4 regions of the Megasphaera massiliensis genome follow, and region 4 is predicted to be linked to each of the others. Evidence: riboswitches for the same ligand, from Rfam matches in the RefSeq annotation. Region 4 holds a riboswitch; each other region holds the start of a gene.
What was found. A riboswitch is a leader RNA that binds a small molecule or an ion and turns the genes downstream of it on or off. The one in region 4 is predicted to bind S-adenosylmethionine.

Region 1: another riboswitch for S-adenosylmethionine. It lies ahead of UCI88_RS10575 (MetQ/NlpA family ABC transporter substrate-binding protein); the one in region 4 lies ahead of UCI88_RS05225 (methionine ABC transporter ATP-binding protein).
Region 2: another riboswitch for S-adenosylmethionine. It lies ahead of cysK (cysteine synthase A); the one in region 4 lies ahead of UCI88_RS05225 (methionine ABC transporter ATP-binding protein).
Region 3: another riboswitch for S-adenosylmethionine. It lies ahead of metK (methionine adenosyltransferase); the one in region 4 lies ahead of UCI88_RS05225 (methionine ABC transporter ATP-binding protein).

The regions. Positions count from the first base shown of each region.
Region 1 is NZ_JAXIXE010000048.1:11,745-16,187, forward strand. It holds gene UCI88_RS10565 (FAD-binding oxidoreductase) at 1-972, shown strand, start outside; gene UCI88_RS10570 (MFS transporter) at 1,047-2,186, opposite strand; SAM riboswitch class I at 2,464-2,563, shown strand; gene UCI88_RS10575 (MetQ/NlpA family ABC transporter substrate-binding protein) at 2,649-3,473, shown strand; gene UCI88_RS10580 (3'-5' exonuclease) at 3,607-4,275, shown strand; gene UCI88_RS10585 (hypothetical protein) at 4,330-4,443, shown strand, end outside.
Region 2 is NZ_JAXIXE010000036.1:160,615-165,057, forward strand. It holds gene UCI88_RS07585 (amidohydrolase) at 1-216, shown strand, start outside; gene UCI88_RS07590 (hypothetical protein) at 333-578, shown strand; gene UCI88_RS07595 (GNAT family N-acetyltransferase) at 951-1,436, shown strand; SAM riboswitch class I at 1,683-1,781, shown strand; gene cysK (cysteine synthase A) at 1,859-2,797, shown strand; gene UCI88_RS07605 (sulfate ABC transporter substrate-binding protein) at 2,830-3,867, shown strand; gene cysT (sulfate ABC transporter permease subunit CysT) at 3,880-4,443, shown strand, end outside.
Region 3 is NZ_JAXIXE010000009.1:13,391-17,833, forward strand. It holds gene priA (replication restart helicase PriA) at 1-892, opposite strand, end outside; gene metK (methionine adenosyltransferase) at 1,003-2,193, opposite strand; SAM riboswitch class I at 2,254-2,354, opposite strand; gene UCI88_RS01445 (hypothetical protein) at 2,549-4,159, shown strand; gene UCI88_RS01450 (NAD(P)H-dependent oxidoreductase) at 4,233-4,443, opposite strand, start outside.
Region 4 is NZ_JAXIXE010000027.1:75,152-79,594, reverse strand. It holds gene UCI88_RS05235 (MATE family efflux transporter) at 1-207, shown strand, start outside; gene UCI88_RS05230 (aminopeptidase) at 229-1,461, shown strand; SAM riboswitch class I at 1,521-1,618, shown strand; gene UCI88_RS05225 (methionine ABC transporter ATP-binding protein) at 1,702-2,745, shown strand; gene UCI88_RS05220 (methionine ABC transporter permease) at 2,726-3,379, shown strand; gene UCI88_RS05215 (dihydroorotate dehydrogenase) at 3,629-4,443, opposite strand, start outside.

The DNA.
Region 1 (4,443 bases), on a different contig from region 4:
GAAAGCAGCCTCATCGGCGGCAATCTGGCAACCAATGCCGGCGGCCTCCGCGCCGTCCGCTACGGCGTCACCCGCGACCAGGTCTACTGCCTGGAAGTCGTCACCCCGACAGGAGACATCGTCGAATGCGGCCGTATCCTCAAAAAGAGCTCGACCGGCTACGACTTGGAACAGCTCATCATCGGCAGTGAAGGAACGCTCGGCATCATCACCAAGGTGACGGTAAAGCTCATCCCCCTGCCGCCGTACCGCTTCGACGTCCTGGCCGTCTACACCGATCCGCGCAAGGCCCTGCACATGGTCCCCAAGCTGATGAAAGCCGGTATCGATCCGACCAGTGTCGAATACATGGACAACTCGTACGTCCGCGGCTGTGCCGATTACTGCCATTACAAGGACATGCCCCATTACGACGACGGCATTTACGTCATCATCACCGTCGAAACCTTCCAGGAAGACGAATTGGACACCAAAATGGACAAAGTCTGCACGATCTGTGAAGAATCGGGGGCTGTAAACGTCCTCGAAGCCGACGACCGCATTTGGAATATGCGCCGCAACTGCCAGACCTCAGTCGAACTCCAGAGCAAGGTATTCCTGACCGACGACGTCGTCGTACCGGTTCATAAGATTGCCGGAACGATCGAAAAAATCATGGACATCGGTCAAAATTATCCCTTTGAAGTTAAAATCAATGCTCACATCGGCGACGGCAACCTGCACATCGTCCTCTGCAAGATGGATATGAGCGACGAAGAGTGGGACAAAAACGTCGAAGAATTCCATCAACAAGTATACGCCTATGCCTACAGCGTCGGCGGCCGCCTGGCCGGCGAACACGGTATCGGCGCCAAAAAGCTGAAATACATGGAACAGTTCACGCCCAAGGGCGAACTGACCATCATGAAGACCATCAAACGGGCCCTCGACCCGAAGGGTATCTTAAATCCGGGAAAAGTCATCGACGCATAAAAAACTACGGCCTTATGAGGGATTGCTCATAAGGCCGTAGTTTTTTTATGCCCCCATCGTTCCGGCGGCAGCGATTATTCTTTTACGATTTTTAAGGAAATGGCCGCCATGACGACCAAGAGGACCGTGACCAGGCTGAAAGACGCGTACAGCGAATAGGTCCGGCCGATAAAGCCAAGGAGGGCCGGCGCCAAAAGGATGCCGGCGTAGCCGATGGTACTGACCGACGAAACGGCGTCAGAAATAGGCATGACTTTCTGCCGCCCCAAGAGGGAATAGAAAATAGGTACCGTGTTGGCCGTACCGAGACCGATTAAAATGAAGGACAGGAAGAGCAGCCAGCCTTCGCTGATCGTCAAGAGTCCGATAAATCCCAAAAAGGCAATGGGCAGGGACAGGGCAAGAAGGCGCCGCGGCCCCCAATGCATAGTCAGCGTATCCCCTGCCAGGCGGGTGATGAAGGACGAAGCCGTAAACAAGGTCAGCCCCAAGCCCGACCGGGAGATATCGATGCCCTTTTCAAGGGTCATGAAGACGCCGCTCCAGTCATCGATAGCGCCTTCGACGAGAAAGGCAATCATACAAATAAGGCCGATGACGGCGATTTGGCCCTTAGGCCGTATGAAGTGCGGCCGTTTCTGAGCCGCCTGGCGTTCATTGTGCAAGTGAGGCCCGAAAAAGAAAACGCAGGCCATGATGACAGCCGAACTGGCAAAGGCTACGCCCTGCCAGGGCAGGTGGAATTGGAGCAAAAAGGCAAAGAAGGCGGCGCCCATGAAATTGCCCAGAGACCACATGGCCTGCAAGCCCGACATGATGCGCGTACGAACTTTTCGTTCGATAAAGATGCCATTGATATTGACGACGACATCCATGAGGCCTAAAGAAGCGCCGAGGCAGACCGCCGTCAGGACAGCCAGCCCATAGGCCGGCATGTAGCACAAGAGATTCAAAAAGGCAGCGATGCAAAAGCCGGCGATGGTCAAGGAACGACGGCAGCCGAGACGGGCCGCAATGGTACCGGCCAGCATCATCATGATCAAGGCCCCGAGGCCGATTCCCAGCAAGAGAAAGCCCAAGTGGTCGGCCGGTATCGCCAGGTTCCGTTTCAAGAAAGGAATGAGCGACGCCCACGTCGTAAAGCCGAAACCGCCGATAAAGTAAAAGGCTTTTGCCGAATAAATCTGCCAATGTAAATCCCGTTCAAACTGCATATTTTATCACCTCGAAGCTATGTGCGCAAAAAAAGCCGGATAAAAAACCACAACAGACCTGACTGCCCTTACGTCGACCTGCAAATATACGGACTTGCAGGACCTCCGGACAATGGCTGCTGCGACATCTTATCCAGCCTGATACAATACGGGTATAAAGCCCTCCGATGAGTAGGTTCATTATAACATGAGACAAAAAAATTCTCAAGAAAAGCAAAAAAGGACTTGACAGTGTATTCTCTCAATGGTACTATATACACCATCAACAACACATTGTCTTTCATCAAGAGCAGCCGAGGGAATGGCCCGATGACGCTGCGGCAACCCCCAATCGGGATAGGTGCCAAGTCCAGCGGTATATTACCGGCAGATGAACGAATCGCAATCCGAGCCGTCATCTGAATGACGGCTTTTCTTTTTGAGCGACAACTTCCATTTACTTTCAGAAAGGATATGATTTACATGAAAATAACGGTAAAAAAAGTCTTTGCAGCCCTCCTCATCGCCACGGCCTGCCTGGCTGTCGCCGGCTGCGGTTCCTCCAGCGATTCCGCTGCCTCCGGTGACAAGAAAGAAATCAAAGTCGGCGTCACCGCCGGTCCCCATGCAGAAGTCATGGAAGAAGTCGCCAAAGAAGCTGCCAAACAAGGCCTCGACATCAAAGTCGTCGAATTCAACGACTACGTCCAGCCCAACAAGGCCCTGGCTGACGGAGACCTCGATATGAACTCCATGCAGCACCAGCCGTACCTCGATAACGTCGTCAAGAAACAGGGCTTAAAGCTCGTTTCCATCGGCAAGACGATTATCCTGCCCATGGCCGTTTATTCCCATAAATATAAAGATCTCAAAGACGTCGCCGACGGCGCCAAGGTAACGATTCCGAACGACCCGACCAACGGTGCCCGGGCCTTGCTCCTGCTCCAACAGGCCGGCCTGATTACCTTGAAGAACGGCAACTCCGTAGACGCTTCGGTAACGGACATTACGGCCAATCCGAAAAATCTCCAGTTCGTCGAACTCGATGCCGCTCAGATTCCCCGTTCTCTCGATGACACGGACCTGGCCTGCGTCAACACCAACTACGCCATTCCGGCCGGTCTGAACCCGCAGAAGGATTCCCTCCTCGTTGAATCGAAGGACTCGCCGTATGCCAACGTACTCGTCGTTCGCCAAGGCGATGAAAACAACGAAACCTACAAAAAGGTCCTCGCTATTTATCAGTCTGCCCCGATTAAACAGTTCATCGACGAACACTTCCAAGGAACGATTCTCCCGGCATTCTAAGCCATCGCTTCTAAAAGACAGCCTTCAAAAAAGATAGACACTACAAGGCCTCGTGCATAATATCTTCTGCACGAGGCCTTTTTATTATGGTATAATAAAAATTATCATCATGAATCAGAAAGGAGCCTGACCTATGAAAGCAGTATTCGTCGACTTCGAGATGAACCCCATCGGGCGAGACCAAAAAGAAGCACGCCGAACGTGTAAGGGCGAAATCATCGAAATCGGTGCCGTCAAGATAGACGAAGAAGGCAATGAAATCTCAGCCTACAAAGAATACGTCATGCCGGAATACACGACGGCCATGAATCAGACTTGCCAAGAATTGACGGGCATTACGATGGAAATGTTAAAGGGAAAGCCCCATTTCACTGAAGCCTTCGGTCACTTTCTCACCTGGTGCAATGAAGGCTGTCCCAACGATTACGAGATGTATGCCTGGAGCGAAAACGACTGGCGTCAGCTCGACAGCGAACTCCGTCTCAAAATTACCAATGCCAAAGAAGATGAACGCGTCCGCTGGATGCTCGAACACTGGCAGAATTTCCAACAGATTTACTGCAATCTTCTGGGGCTCGACAACGTCATATCCCTTGATAAAGCGGTCAGCACCCTTGGCGAAACCTTCGACGGCCAAATGCACGACGCCTTGTGGGATGCCCGCAACACTTCAAAACTATATGTATTATCCAAGAAGAGCGATGAATTCCGCCACATCATGCAGCCTATCATCGACGCTACTAAAGTCACCGGGCCCCTTACTTTCTCACTGGCCGATGCCTTCCGTGAAGCCCGTAAATAAGCGGTTTGAAGAAAAACGGATATCATCTTCTGTCTACGTTCTGCGAGGTATTTTATGATTCACACGCGAATTCGATTTCTGATTCTGATCGTACTGCTGCCCATTTTGGCCTTTACCTTGACGGCCTGCTATACCATCACCTTAAAAGAAAAACGTGTCGACGGCCTC
Region 2 (4,443 bases), on a different contig from region 4:
GCCGACATCACCTTAGTCGACCGCGAAGGCCTCCATTGGTACCCGAAACACGACGCCCTCAGCCTCATGGCTTACAGCGCCAACAGCATGGACGTCGACACGGTTTTGGTAAACGGGGAAGTCCTCCTGCGGAACAAAGAGTTTACCAAACTCGACATCGAAAAGATCAAAGCTGAAGCCGAACGGACCAAAGAAAAACTCTTTGCCCAAATTTAGCCTTTACGCAAGGGAGTGGCCCCTGCGATTACGGCTTGTTTTATTCCCGAAAAGCGTGTATAATTAAATTCAATTTGAGGCTATTTATGTACGTTTACAGGGAGATGCATCGATTCATGAATAAAACGCTCGTCACGGCTGCCTTCGTCGTCTTGGCACTGCTCTTGTCGACACACTGGGATTTACCGGCCATTAAGATCCTCTTGACCGGTTGTCTCCTGGGCTGGTTGGCCCGGTCCGTCGTCGCGAATATAAAGGAAAGCAACCGGAAAGCCGAAGTACGGCGAAATAAACGGCTCCGCCGCATGGCTGCCGATCACGCAGCCAGGGAAGAAAGCCGTGCCGGTGTAAGCGAACACTGAAGCATAAAGGGCGACATAAAGCCTTTTGAAAAGGACTTGTGTGAGGTAAAAACTTCATACAAGTCCTTTTCTGTATCTGCCGCTGTGACAGGCCTTTTCCGGTGAAAATCACAGCCGTTCGAATGGTTCGGAGGGATGCTTCGATTCCCGGAAGGGGCCGGAGTTACAGGGGTATTTATTCGATGCCGACCGGCTGCTGCTGTTGAAAAAGAGCGATATGACGGTCTGGAACTTTCGGGACGTTCATTTACGGACTTTCTCCAGACGTTTTCCTGTAGCTTTTTCTCGGCATTTACGATATAATATTTGAAATATACGTTCACTGTGTCCGACTGTAAGAGGCAGGAGGGCCGTGATGGAAGGAGCGATGGCATGAATATCAGAACGGCAACTCTCGACGACCTTAAGGCTGTCACCGCCGTAGAAGCGGCTTGTTTTCCGGCAGCCGAGGCGGCATCGGAAGAACGCCTGCGCGGCCGTATTTCCTACTTTGGCCGTCATTTTTGGCTGCTCTTTGGCGACGATGGGACTCTTATTTCTTTCGTCGACGGCATGGTTACGGATCAACGCGATTTGACGGACGACCTCTATGGGGATGCCTCTCTCCACGACGAAAAGGGTGCTTGGCAGATGATTTTCGGCGTCAATACATTGCCAAGTTATCGGAAGCACGGTTATGCCGCATTACTTCTCACGAAAGCTATCGACGACGCCCGCAAAGAAGGCCGCCAGGGACTGGTCCTGACCTGTAAGGAAAAACTCCTGCATTATTATGCTAAATTCGGCTTTAAAAACGAGGGACTCAGCACCTCGGAACACGGTGGCGCCGTTTGGTATCAAATGCGCCTTACTTTTTAATGAAGGCGGATGAAGGCTTCTTTATACGTAATTTTAACTTTTTTCTTCATTTTTTTCATAAAATGCCTTGACAAGACGCCTTACAAAGTGTACAATTCCAGTAACGTTTCAAGCGAATCGTTGTTGTATACATTGTATAAGAATGAGGTATGTCATTATGGGGTACTTAAAAAATTTGACCATCATGTGTTGTACGATATAATCGTATTGTACAGCTATCTATCATAGGACAATACAATACGAACCTATTCATCCAGAGCAGCCGAGGGACTGGCCCTTTGACGCTGCGGCAACCTACGTAGGTAAGGTGCCAATTCCAGCAGGATTTTACCTGGCAGATGAAGTCATGGGCATACGTTTATTTCTTGCGCCATCTGCTTATCACAGGTGGCGCTTTTCTTTTGGCAACATGGAGGGATCTTATGGAGCATGTAGCAAAATACGTGACCGACCTCGTCGGTCATACGCCGCTCTTGGAGCTGACCCGCTGGCAGGCGGTACACGGCATCAAAGGCCGGGTCCTGGCCAAGCTTGAATACTTCAATCCCTTGGGCAGCGTCAAGGATCGAGTGGCCGTGGCCATGATCGACGCCGGGATACAAGCCGGGAAGATCAATCAGGATACGGTCATCATCGAACCGACGAGCGGCAACACCGGCATCGGTCTTGCCATGGCCGCGGCCGTGAAAGGTTTGCACCTCATCTTGACCATGCCTGATACGATGAGCCTGGAAAGGCAGAAAATCGTCAAGGCTTTGGGTGCAGAAGTCGTGCTGACACCGGGCATCGAGGGGATGCGCGGCAGTATCGGCAAGGCTGAAGAACTGCGAAAGTCTTACGGCAACGCCTTCATTCCGCAGCAGTTCGACAATCCGGCCAATCCGGCCATCCACCGGACGACGACGGCCGAAGAAATCTGGCGCGATACGGACGGTAATGTCGATATCTTCATTTCGTCCGTCGGCACTGGCGGTACCATTACCGGCACGGCTGAGGGGTTAAAAAGCCATGACCGGGAGGTACAAATCGTCGCTGTCGAGCCGAAAGACTCGGCCGTCCTTCGCGGCGGAAAGCCCGGGCCCCACGCCATTCAGGGGATTGGCGCCGGCTTCATTCCCAGCGTCCTCGATATGTCACTCGTAGATGATGTGATCGACGTATCGAATGAGGATGCTTATGAACGGGCTCGGGAAGTGGCCAAGACCGACGGCCTCTTGGTCGGCATCTCGTCAGGTGCCTCCTTACAGGCGGCCCTAACCGTCGCCAAGCGGCCGGAAAATGAGGGCAAGACTATCGTCGTCCTCTTGCCGGACGGCGGCGAGCGCTATTTATCTACATCTTTATTTGAAGAAGGCCTGTAAGGGCCTGCAGTCGGTATCGAGGGGGAAAAGATATGAAACATAAAAAAATCATAGCGGTACTGACTGTCACGGCAGTCCTCACGGCGGCCGGTCTCTTGGCCGGCTGCGGTCGTGGGACTGATGAGGACACGCTTACCTTGACCAACGTCTCGTATGATCCAACACGTGAATTATATAAAGAATATAATGAAGCCTTTCAAAAGCATTATAAAGAGCAGACCGGGAAGGATATCCGCATCGTCCAGTCTCACGGCGGTTCGGGCAGCCAGGCCCGATCGGTCATCGAAGGCAGTCGGGCTGATGTCGTGACCCTGGCCCTGTCGTATGACATCGAACGCCTGGAACGGGCCGGCCTCATCGATGCCGGTTGGGAACAGGAACTTCCCGATGACTCGGCACCGTACACGTCGACCATCGTCTTTCTGGTTCGCAAGGGGAATCCTAAGGGGATACGCGACTGGAACGATTTGACGAAATCCGGCGTCAGTGTCATTACGCCCGATCCCAAGAGCAGCGGCGGTGCCTGTTGGAACTTTTTGGCCGCTTGGAGCTGGGGCCTTGATCATTTCGGGGGGAATGAAATCAAGACCCGGGCCTTCATGACCGACCTCTACCGCCATGTCACCGTCATGGACGCCGGCGCCCGGGGCTCGACGACGACCTTTGTCGAAAACGGGCAGGGGGACGTCCTCATCGCCTGGGAGAACGAAGCGCTCTATACGATGCGCGAATATCCCGGCAGCTATGAAGTCGTCGTACCCAGTGTCAGCATATTAGCACAGCCCAGTGTGGCCGTCGTCGACCGCCTGGCTCGGCGCAAGGGCCATGAACAGGCGGCTCAGGAGTACCTGCGCTATTTGTACTCTGACGAAGGCCAGGAATTGGCCGCCAAAAATGATTTCCGGCCGTCCAATCCGGAGATTCTCCGGCGCTACGCCGACCGATTTGACCTTAACGTCAAGCTGACGCGCATCAGCGACTTCGGCGGCTGGGATGCAGCCTATGTCAAATTCTTCGACGACGACGCCATGTTTGATAAAATCATGGCCGATGTCGATGGCAGTCAATAAGGAGGGATGCAGATGAATCCATTTTCAAACCCGGCGGGCGGGCGAAACCGAATTATTCCCGGCTTCGGCCTGACCCTGGGCGTGACCCTGGCCATGCTGTCCTTATTGATCCTAATCCCGTTGATATCGATTTTAGGCCACGCCTTTCAGCTGACGGCCAATGACTACGCCAAGCTCATCACCAACAGTGCCATTCGCAATGCTTTTATCACGACCCTTGGAAGTTCTTTCTTGGCGGCCCTGATCAACTCCATCTTCGGTTTCATCCTGGCCTGGGTCCTCGTCCGCTATGAATTTCGCGGCAAGACCCTCTTAAACGGTGTCATCGAACTGCCTTTTGCCTTGCCGACGGCCGTTGCCGGCATTACTCTTTCCAAGCTCTATTCCGATACGGGCTTCTTCGGCAGCTTCTTTGCCGGCTACGGCATTCCCATCGCCTATACCCATATCGGCCTTATCATCGCCTTGGTCTTCGTCGGCATTCCCTTCGTCGTCCGCTCCATTCAGCCGGTCCTGGAAAATTTGGATCCGACCTATGAAGAGGCGGGGAGCATGCTCGGCGCGTCGAAGTTTACC
Region 3 (4,443 bases), on a different contig from region 4:
TCTCGGCAAGCTGCATGTAGATTTCTGTCTTGCCGCTGCCCGTAATGCCATGGAGGACGTAGGTTTTTCCGCCTTCATCGCCTTCGATCACATGGAGGGCATCTTTTTGTTCCGCCGTCAGCGGCAGGGCTTCATCCGGTTCAAGCGTCGGCAGGATGTTTGTCGTCCCTGCCGGATGCTGCTCCCAACGGGCAAGGCCCGTCGCAGCCAGGCGGCGCATGAGGTCACGCGTATAGCCCTTTGACTGGAAGTAGGCAGCCGGCGCCGTTTTCTTTTCCTTCAGTTCCGCCAATAAGGCCTGCTGTTTAGGCCGGCCGTGAAGGGTACCATCGAGGTCATCCTTTTCAAAGGCCAGCCAGTCCTCCATTTTATCGGCAATCTTATTCTTTAAAAAGCTCTCACTGCAAAGACCATTTTCGGCTAAGAGACGAGACACGAGGTCACGACCAAATTTACGGCCGAGGGCTCCTTTTTCCACCTTTCCCTTATCGGCGACATAGAGCTGAACCGACCGGCCTTCTGCCGTCGTCGCCGGCGTCGGCCCCAGGGACAGGACTTCCCGGCGGACGAGGCCGCGCTTGTCGATCATGAACAACCGCAGGGCATCGGAAAGATTACAGACATAGTAGTCGCGGATCCAAAGGGCCGTTTCAATCATTTCCTCCCGAAATCCGGTCTGTGATGACAGGAGGCCCTCAATGGGCTTTAAGGTGAAATCAGTCGATTCGTCCAGCGCCTCATGGAGGGCGACGACAATCCCCTCTTCCCGGCGAAAGCCAAAGGGAACGATGACGCGGCTTCCGACGCGAACGGCCAGGTGATCCGGCACGGTATACGAAAAGGTCTGCTGTAACCGTTTGGCCGTCGTATTAATGATAATTTCAGCAATCACGGACATACCTCCTCATCAGGGCTGCAGCCGAAGTTCGTCGCTGCCGTCCGAGGGCATACGCCCAAAAACAGAAAGAGACTGCCGTCCCTGCGGCAGTCTCTGCATCTCAATTATAAGCCGGCTTCTTTACGGAGCGTATCCGCTTTATCGGTCTGTTCCCAAGGCAGGTTGAGATCGTTGCGGCCGAAGTGGCCATAAGCAGCAGTCTGTTTGTAAATCGGCCGCTGTAAGTCGAGCATGGCGATGATGCCAGCCGGACGAAGGTCAAAATTCTTTTCAATGAGTCCGACAATTTTTTCATTGTCGACTTTGCCCGTACCAAACGTTTCAACGTGGATCGAAACGGGGCGAGCTACGCCGATGGCGTATGCCAACTGGATTTCGCACTTATCGGCAAGGCCGGCAGCGACGACGTTCTTAGCAACGTAACGGGCTGCATAGGCGGCCGAACGGTCGACCTTTGTAGGATCCTTCCCGGAGAAAGCACCGCCGCCGTGACGAGCCATGCCGCCATAGGTATCAACGATGATCTTACGACCGGTCAGACCGGAGTCACCCTGAGGACCGCCGATGACGAAACGGCCCGTCGGATTGATGAAGAGCTTCGTCTTATCATCGAATAAGCCCTGCGGGAGTTCCGGTTTGATGACGAATTCGAGGAGGTCCCTTTCAATCTGTTCACGCGTGATTTCCGGGCTGTGCTGCGCCGAAATGACGATGGTATCGATGCGAACCGGTTTGCCGTCTTCATATTCGACGGTGACTTGGGTCTTGCCGTCCGGACGGAGATAAGAGAGCGTTCCGTCTTTACGAACACTGGCCAGGCGGCGTGCCAAACGGTGCGCTAAGGAAATAGGCAGGGGCATGTAGTCATCCGTTTCATTCGTGGCATAGCCGAACATCATCCCCTGGTCACCGGCACCGATGGTGTCGAACTGGTCCGTATTGCCTTCCTTCTTTTCGAGTGCATCGTCGACGCCCATGGCGATATCCGGCGACTGTTCATCGAGGGATACCAAGACGCCGCAAGTATCGCAGTCAAAGCCGTATTTCGCACGGGTATAACCGATGGAACGAATCGTTTCACGAACGATGTGCGGAATATCGACATAGCACGTCGTCGAAATTTCACCGACGACGTGGACCATCCCGGTGGTCACTAAAGTTTCACAAGCAACGCGGGCATTTTTATCTTTTGCAAGAATGGCATCCAAAATGCTGTCAGAAATTTGGTCAGCCATTTTATCCGGATGCCCTTCGGTTACGGATTCAGATGTAAAGAATTCACGATTTTTCACCATGAGGTTTCCTCCTTAAAAAAAATTCCCCTCATTCATGACTGTCATGAGAGGGGCTTCCAATCCCCATCTGCCAGTATAAGACTGCTGGAATTAGCACCTTTCACTTATGAAGGTTGCTGCGACATCATAGGGCCAGTCCCTCCGTCGTCTCTTGATGGTTCTTTATTTGATTTACTGGTTCATTATAATTCAAACCCCTCTATTTTGCAAGTTCTTTTTTGGTATAGCAAACATGAGTTCTGTCCTTCTAAAAAAAATTCCGACGTACCTGTTCGCCTCCGCACTTCCTGAAGAATATTTTTTTACATCCGTTACAGAAAACGTTATAATGAATAGATAGAAAGAAAGGATGATTATGATGACCAAATTGCGGCCAAGAGATATATTTTTCAACGACCCTTATTTTGACTTTGCCACCCACTGTAAAACGGCAGATCTGCGTTTGGCCAAGCGCGTAGAGATCTGGGATAAATGGTATCGTACGCAAGGATTGGTAAACACCTTACTCCAGCGAGAAAGCCTGGCCTTCATCCGCTATAACGGCACGGAGCGGGAAGAAGCCATGATTCTGCGGATATACGAACGGACGCCGGACCGTCTCCTCATCAATACCTATTATGCATCAAAACGAAATGCCACTGAAATCTATGCCGGTACGATTCGTCTGGAACGCTATGCCACAGCCCAGACGACAGGCGACGATTCCTACATGGGCATGATCGACCTCTTAATGTTGAAGACCGACGATGAACTCGTCGGGTTGAGCGATGTCTTTGAAGATATCCAACAAGCCAAACACATGGCCGCCCAATCCTTAGGCATCTACTTAATGGCTATCTACGACGGTCCCTGGATCGATGACAGCCGGGCGGACGCCGAAAAGACACCGGCCATGATTGCCGGCGAAGAACGAGAAGAACTCCTTCAGCTGCGCCAGGAAAAAGCTCAAATGGAAGCCGATCGGGAAGAACTCCTGAGGCTTCGTCTCGAATCGCAAAACCGCAAAACCGTTCTTTCTGAACTGGAACGGCTGCGTCAGGAACTGGAGGACGAACGAAACGGCCGCCAAGAAGATCTTCAGCACTATGAAGCGACCCTCCGCCAACAGGAAGAGTACACGGAACGGATCAAGGAAAAAGCCGCCATTCAGGTATCGGATCTGTTGACCCTGCGTCAGACCCTTAGAAAATACGAAGCCAACCCCGAATTGGCAAAAAAAGTTGCTTCAGCACCCGAAAGGACAAGCTCGGCAGCCGTACCGAAGGCCGATGCAGCCGTAAACCCGTCAGCGCCGATAACCGCCTCGACTCCGGTGAAATCAGACGCCCCGTCACCTTCGAAAGCAGCGGATCCGACAGCCTCGGCGGCACCGGCCCGGGCGACGGAACCGAAAAAAACAGCATCACCGGAAAAACCGACAGCGCCGACACAACCATCAGTTTCAGAAACATCGCCGGCTCCCGCGGCATCCGGCGATGGGCCAACCTCTGCGGAACCGATAAAAACAGCAGAACGGACCGCCACAGAAAAGCCGGGGAAAACGGCCGAACCGGCAACCGCCCCGCAGACTACGGACAACTCCGCTGCAACACAAAAAAAAGCCAAGCGTCCTTCCGAAGACCGCGGCCTCGAACTGCCGTCCTTCATGACCCAGCGTGACTATACACACAGCCTGGACCGCTTCCTGGCCGGACGCCAAATCGCCTTGGCCGGCGGTACGCCGGAATGGCAGGGCCGGATAAAACGCCGCTTCCCGACGGCTGCCGTCCTCAGCGGCTATACCGGCGACGACCGAATCCTGCGGGCTTCCACCCTCTTAGTCATCAACTTGAGTGAAGGCCAGACCGATCTGGTCAAATGGGCCATGGCCGCCGCCAGAGACATGGGCTGCCCCTGCCTTCCCATCAAGACGACAAATTTAAACGGCTTTGCCAAAGCCGTCGTAGAATATGCCAAAAAAGCATAACCAAAAGCGGCAAGAAATGGCAGATATCGTCTGCATTTCTTGCCGTTTTTTATGCCTTTGAGGAATAGGTACCTTATTTTACCCAGGTAACGACATCTTCCATGGCCTGCCGCGTCTTGGCATGGGGTTCTTCGTTGCGATAGCCAAAGCCGGCCATAACCGAAACGCCGAAGTGTTCCGTGTCGAGAAGGCCTTCATCGGCCAGCATGGCTTCTACCTTGCTCCGATTAAAGCCTTCAATGGGGCAGGAATCGACGCCGAGCATGGCTGCCGTCGTCAGCATG
Region 4 (4,443 bases):
CTCCGCGGCTATAAAGACGTCCGCATCATTACCTACATCGCCTTTATCACCTACTGGTTCATCAGCATTCCCATGGGCTATGCCATGGCCCATCTCACGCCCTACGGCCCCTTCGGCTACTGGCTCAGCCTGATCATCAGCCTGGCCATCAACGCCGCGGCCCTCAACTGGCGGCTGTGGAAACAGACGGCCTGGCGTTTATCATAGTTATATAAAGGAGTTGATTCTATGCCAACGATTGAACAATTAACGGCCTACGCACAGGTATTACTGCAAAAAGGCCTCAATCTTCAAAAAGAACAGACCTTAGTCATCAATGCCCCCGTCGAAGGCCACGACTTCGTCACCTTACTGAGTAAAGAAGCCTACACCATGGGTGCCTCTGAAGTCGTCGTCAACTGGCGTTCCGACGACATGACCCGCCTGCGCTACGAACACGAAGACCTGTCGTCTTTTGAGTCCCTGCCCGACTGGCGCCGCGACTTCAGCCTTCATTACTATCATAAAAAAGCGGCCTTCCTGAGCCTCATTTCGGCCAATCCCAAACTCCTGAGCGGCATCGATACGAAGAAAATCTTTGCCCAGCAAAAGGCGCACAATAAGGCCTTAAAAGAATATATCGACGGCATGATGGCCTCGAAGACGACGTGGCTCGTCGCCGCCGTACCGAGCGCCGTCTGGGCCAAGCTCCTCTATCCTGATCTTGACGCCGACAAAGCCTATGACGCCCTTTGGAACCAGATTCTCCAATCGTCAAGAGCCGATGGAAAAGACCCCTTGGCCGACTGGGATGCCCATCTGGCCAACCTCAAGGCCCGCCGGACGTGGATGACGAATCAGCACTTCACGAGCCTTCACTACACCAACAGCCTGGGCACGGATCTTACCGTCGGCCTTCCCGATAACCATATCTGGCAGGGCGGCATGGAAGAAACGGCAAGCGGCATCTTATTCAATGCCAACGTGCCGACGGAAGAAATCTACTCGGCTCCCAAGGCCGATGCCGTAAACGGTACGGTATACAGTACGCGGCCCCTCGTATACAACGGCAACACCATCGATCAATTCCACCTGACCTTTAAAGACGGCAAGGTCGTCGACGCCGCCGCTAAAGTCGGTGAAGACGTCTTACAGAAGCTCGTCGCCGTCGATGAAGGCGCCGGCCGCCTGGGCGAAGTGGCCCTCATCCCCTACGCCTCTCCCATTTCCCTGTCGGGCATCTTATTCTACGAAACCTTATTTGATGAAAATGCCTCCTGCCATTTAGCCCTGGGCGCGTCGTACCCGACCTGCCTTGAAGGCGGCACAGAACTCGACAAAGAAGGCCTTTCTAAAGCCGGCCTCAACGATTCCATGATCCACGTCGACTTCATGGTCGGTTCCAAAGACCTTACCATTACGGGCCTAAAAAAAGACGGCACCGTCGTCCCTGTATTCACCAACGGAAACTGGGCCGAGTAAAGATTACTTATTGACAACGGCAAAAAGCCGTGCTATTATAAGTTGCAACAACGATATACCTTTCATCCAGAGCAGCTGAGGGACTGGCCCGATGACGCTGCGGCAACCCCCATTCGGGAAGGTGCCAAGTCCACCGGAACATTCCGACAGATGAAGTAACACCGTATTGACGGCCGTCATCTGCATGACGGCCTTTTTTATTGTCTTTATCCCTGTACGCCTGGCTCAAGGAGTGATACTGTGATTACCTTAAAGAACATTACCAAAACCTACGGCGGCGCTGCCCAAATCCAAGCCTTAAAGGGCATCAACCTGACCATCGAAGACGGCGAGATCTTCGGCATCATCGGCAAGAGCGGCGCCGGTAAATCGACCCTCGTCCGCTGCATCAATATGCTGGAAAAACCGACCAGCGGCGAAGTCATCATCGACGACAAAGACCTGTGCAAAATGAGCGAATCCCAGCTTCGGGCAGAACGCAAAAATATCGGCATGATTTTCCAGCACTTCAACCTCCTCTCCTCGCGGACGGTTGCCGAAAACATCGCCTTCCCCTTGGAACTGGTCGGCGCCTCGAAAGACGTCATCCATAAAAAAGTCGAATCCCTGTTGGAACTGGTCGGCCTCAGCGACCGCGCTGCCAACTATCCGTCTCAGCTCTCAGGCGGTCAAAAACAGCGCGTCGGCATTGCCCGTGCCCTGGCCAGCGACCCCAAGATTCTCCTTTGCGACGAAGCGACGTCGGCCCTCGACCCGCAGACGACGAAATCCATCTTGGAACTCCTCCAGGACATCAACCAGCGCCTGGGCATTACCATCGTCATCATCACCCATGAAATGGCCGTCGTCCAAAACATCTGCCATCGGGCAGCCGTCATCGAAGGCGGCGTCATCAAGGAACTGGGCCGCGTCGTCGACATCTTCACCAATCCCCAGTCCCAGACCATGAAGGACTTCGTCACGTCCGTCATCAACATGGAACTGCCGAAGGGGATCAAGAATCTCGGCGTCTCCGACCAACCGACGCCGGACCGGGATATGCTCGTCCGCCTGCGCTTTAAAGGTCAGGCTACCCATGAACCGGTCGTCTCGGAAATCGTCAGCACCTTCCACGTCAAGGTCAGCGTTCTCTACGGCAACATCGACTACATCCAGGATGAACCTTTCGGTTACTTGATCATCGTCATCATGGGCGATATGGAAACCCAGGCCAAGGCCTTCTCGTATATTAAAACATTACCGATAGGAAGTGAGGTATTAGGTTATGTCCCAAGAAATCATTAAGTTAATGCTCCAAGGCATTGAAGAAACGTTCTATATGGTCGCCGTAGCCACGGTCATCGCCGGCATCATCGGCATTCCCCTGGGCGTCACCTTAGTCACGACCAGCAAGGGCCACATCCTGCAAAACCTCTTCATCAACCGGATTTTGGGCACCATCGTCAACATCATCCGTTCCGTGCCCTTCATCATCCTCATGGTGGCCATCATCCCCTTGACCCGACTCATTGCCGGCACGTCCATCGGTACGGCAGCGGCCTGCGTCCCCTTGACCATCGTCGCCATTCCCTTCCTCAGCCGCCTCGTCGAAACGTCGATCCGCGATGTCGATTACGGCCTCGTCGAAGCTGCTGAATCCATGGGCGCTACGCCTTTCCAGATCATCCGCAAGGTCCTCCTGCCGGAAGCCCTGCCGACGATCATCAACAACGTTACGGTCCTCATCGTCAACCTCATCGGCGCATCGGCCATGGCCGGTGCCATCGGTGGCGGCGGCCTCGGGGACATCGCCATCCGCTACGGCTACCAGCGCTTCCGTCCCGACGTCATGTTAGCGACGATCATCATCCTCATCGTCGTCGTCAACCTCATCCAGTACGGCGGCGACCTGGCATCGCATAAGAAGAATAAAAAATAACAGATCTGCCAAAAAAGACATGAACAGCTATTTTCGGTTCATGTCTTTTTTTATATCCCTTGGTCACACGCTCCTTGCGCAGAACGTTACATTCAGCCGCAAATAAATGCTTCATAGCCGAAGTGAGGCATACCCTATCGATCAAGCTTCCATCGCTTAGGCAGCGCGTCATAAAAAGACGCACTCAGGACACGACAAAAAACGCCCTGCGAACGGGAATGTCCGCAAGACGTTGTTGTATAAGCTTTCTTATGCTTCTAATTGACCGACGATATCGCTGATATGGGCGATGCCCTGGTCTTTACAGTATTGGTCGAGGCCTTCGGCGACGGTTTCGACAGCTCGGGGGTCGACGAAGTTATGGGCGCCGACAGCGACCGTGCTGGCGCCGGCCAGCATGAATTCTACCGCATCCTGCCAAGTCACAATACCACCGAGGCCGAGGATGGGAATAGATACGGCCTTCGACGCCTGCCAAACCATGCGCAGGGCGATGGGCTTTATGGCAGGACCGGACAGGCCGCCGGTGATGTTGCCCAAGATGGGCCGACGCGTCGTGATGTCGATGGCCATGCCGGTCAGGGTGTTGATGAGAGAAATGGCATCGGCACCGGCTGCTTCGACAGCCTTGGCCATGGTCGTAATGTCCGTAACGTTGGGCGATAATTTGACGATGACCGGCTTTTTCGTGTTGTCCTTGACACTGCGCGTAACGGCGGCAGCCGCTTCGGGCTGGGTACCGAAGACGATGCCCCCTTCTTTGACGTTGGGGCAGGAAATATTGACTTCAAGGCCTGCGACGCCGTCGACGTCGAGGTCGGCTGCGATTTTTCCGTATTCTTCGACGCTGCCGGCGGAGACATTGACGATGAGCGGCGTTTGACAGGAAGCCGTTACCTTCGGCAGGATGTCCCGTTTAAAGGCGTCGACACCGGGGTTTTCCAAACCGATGCAGTTGAGCATGCCTGCCGGCGTTTCGGCGACGCGGACACCGGGATTGCCCGGCCGCGGCAAGGGCGTAATCCCTTTGGAAATGATGGCCCCGACGGCGTCGAGGTCGAGAA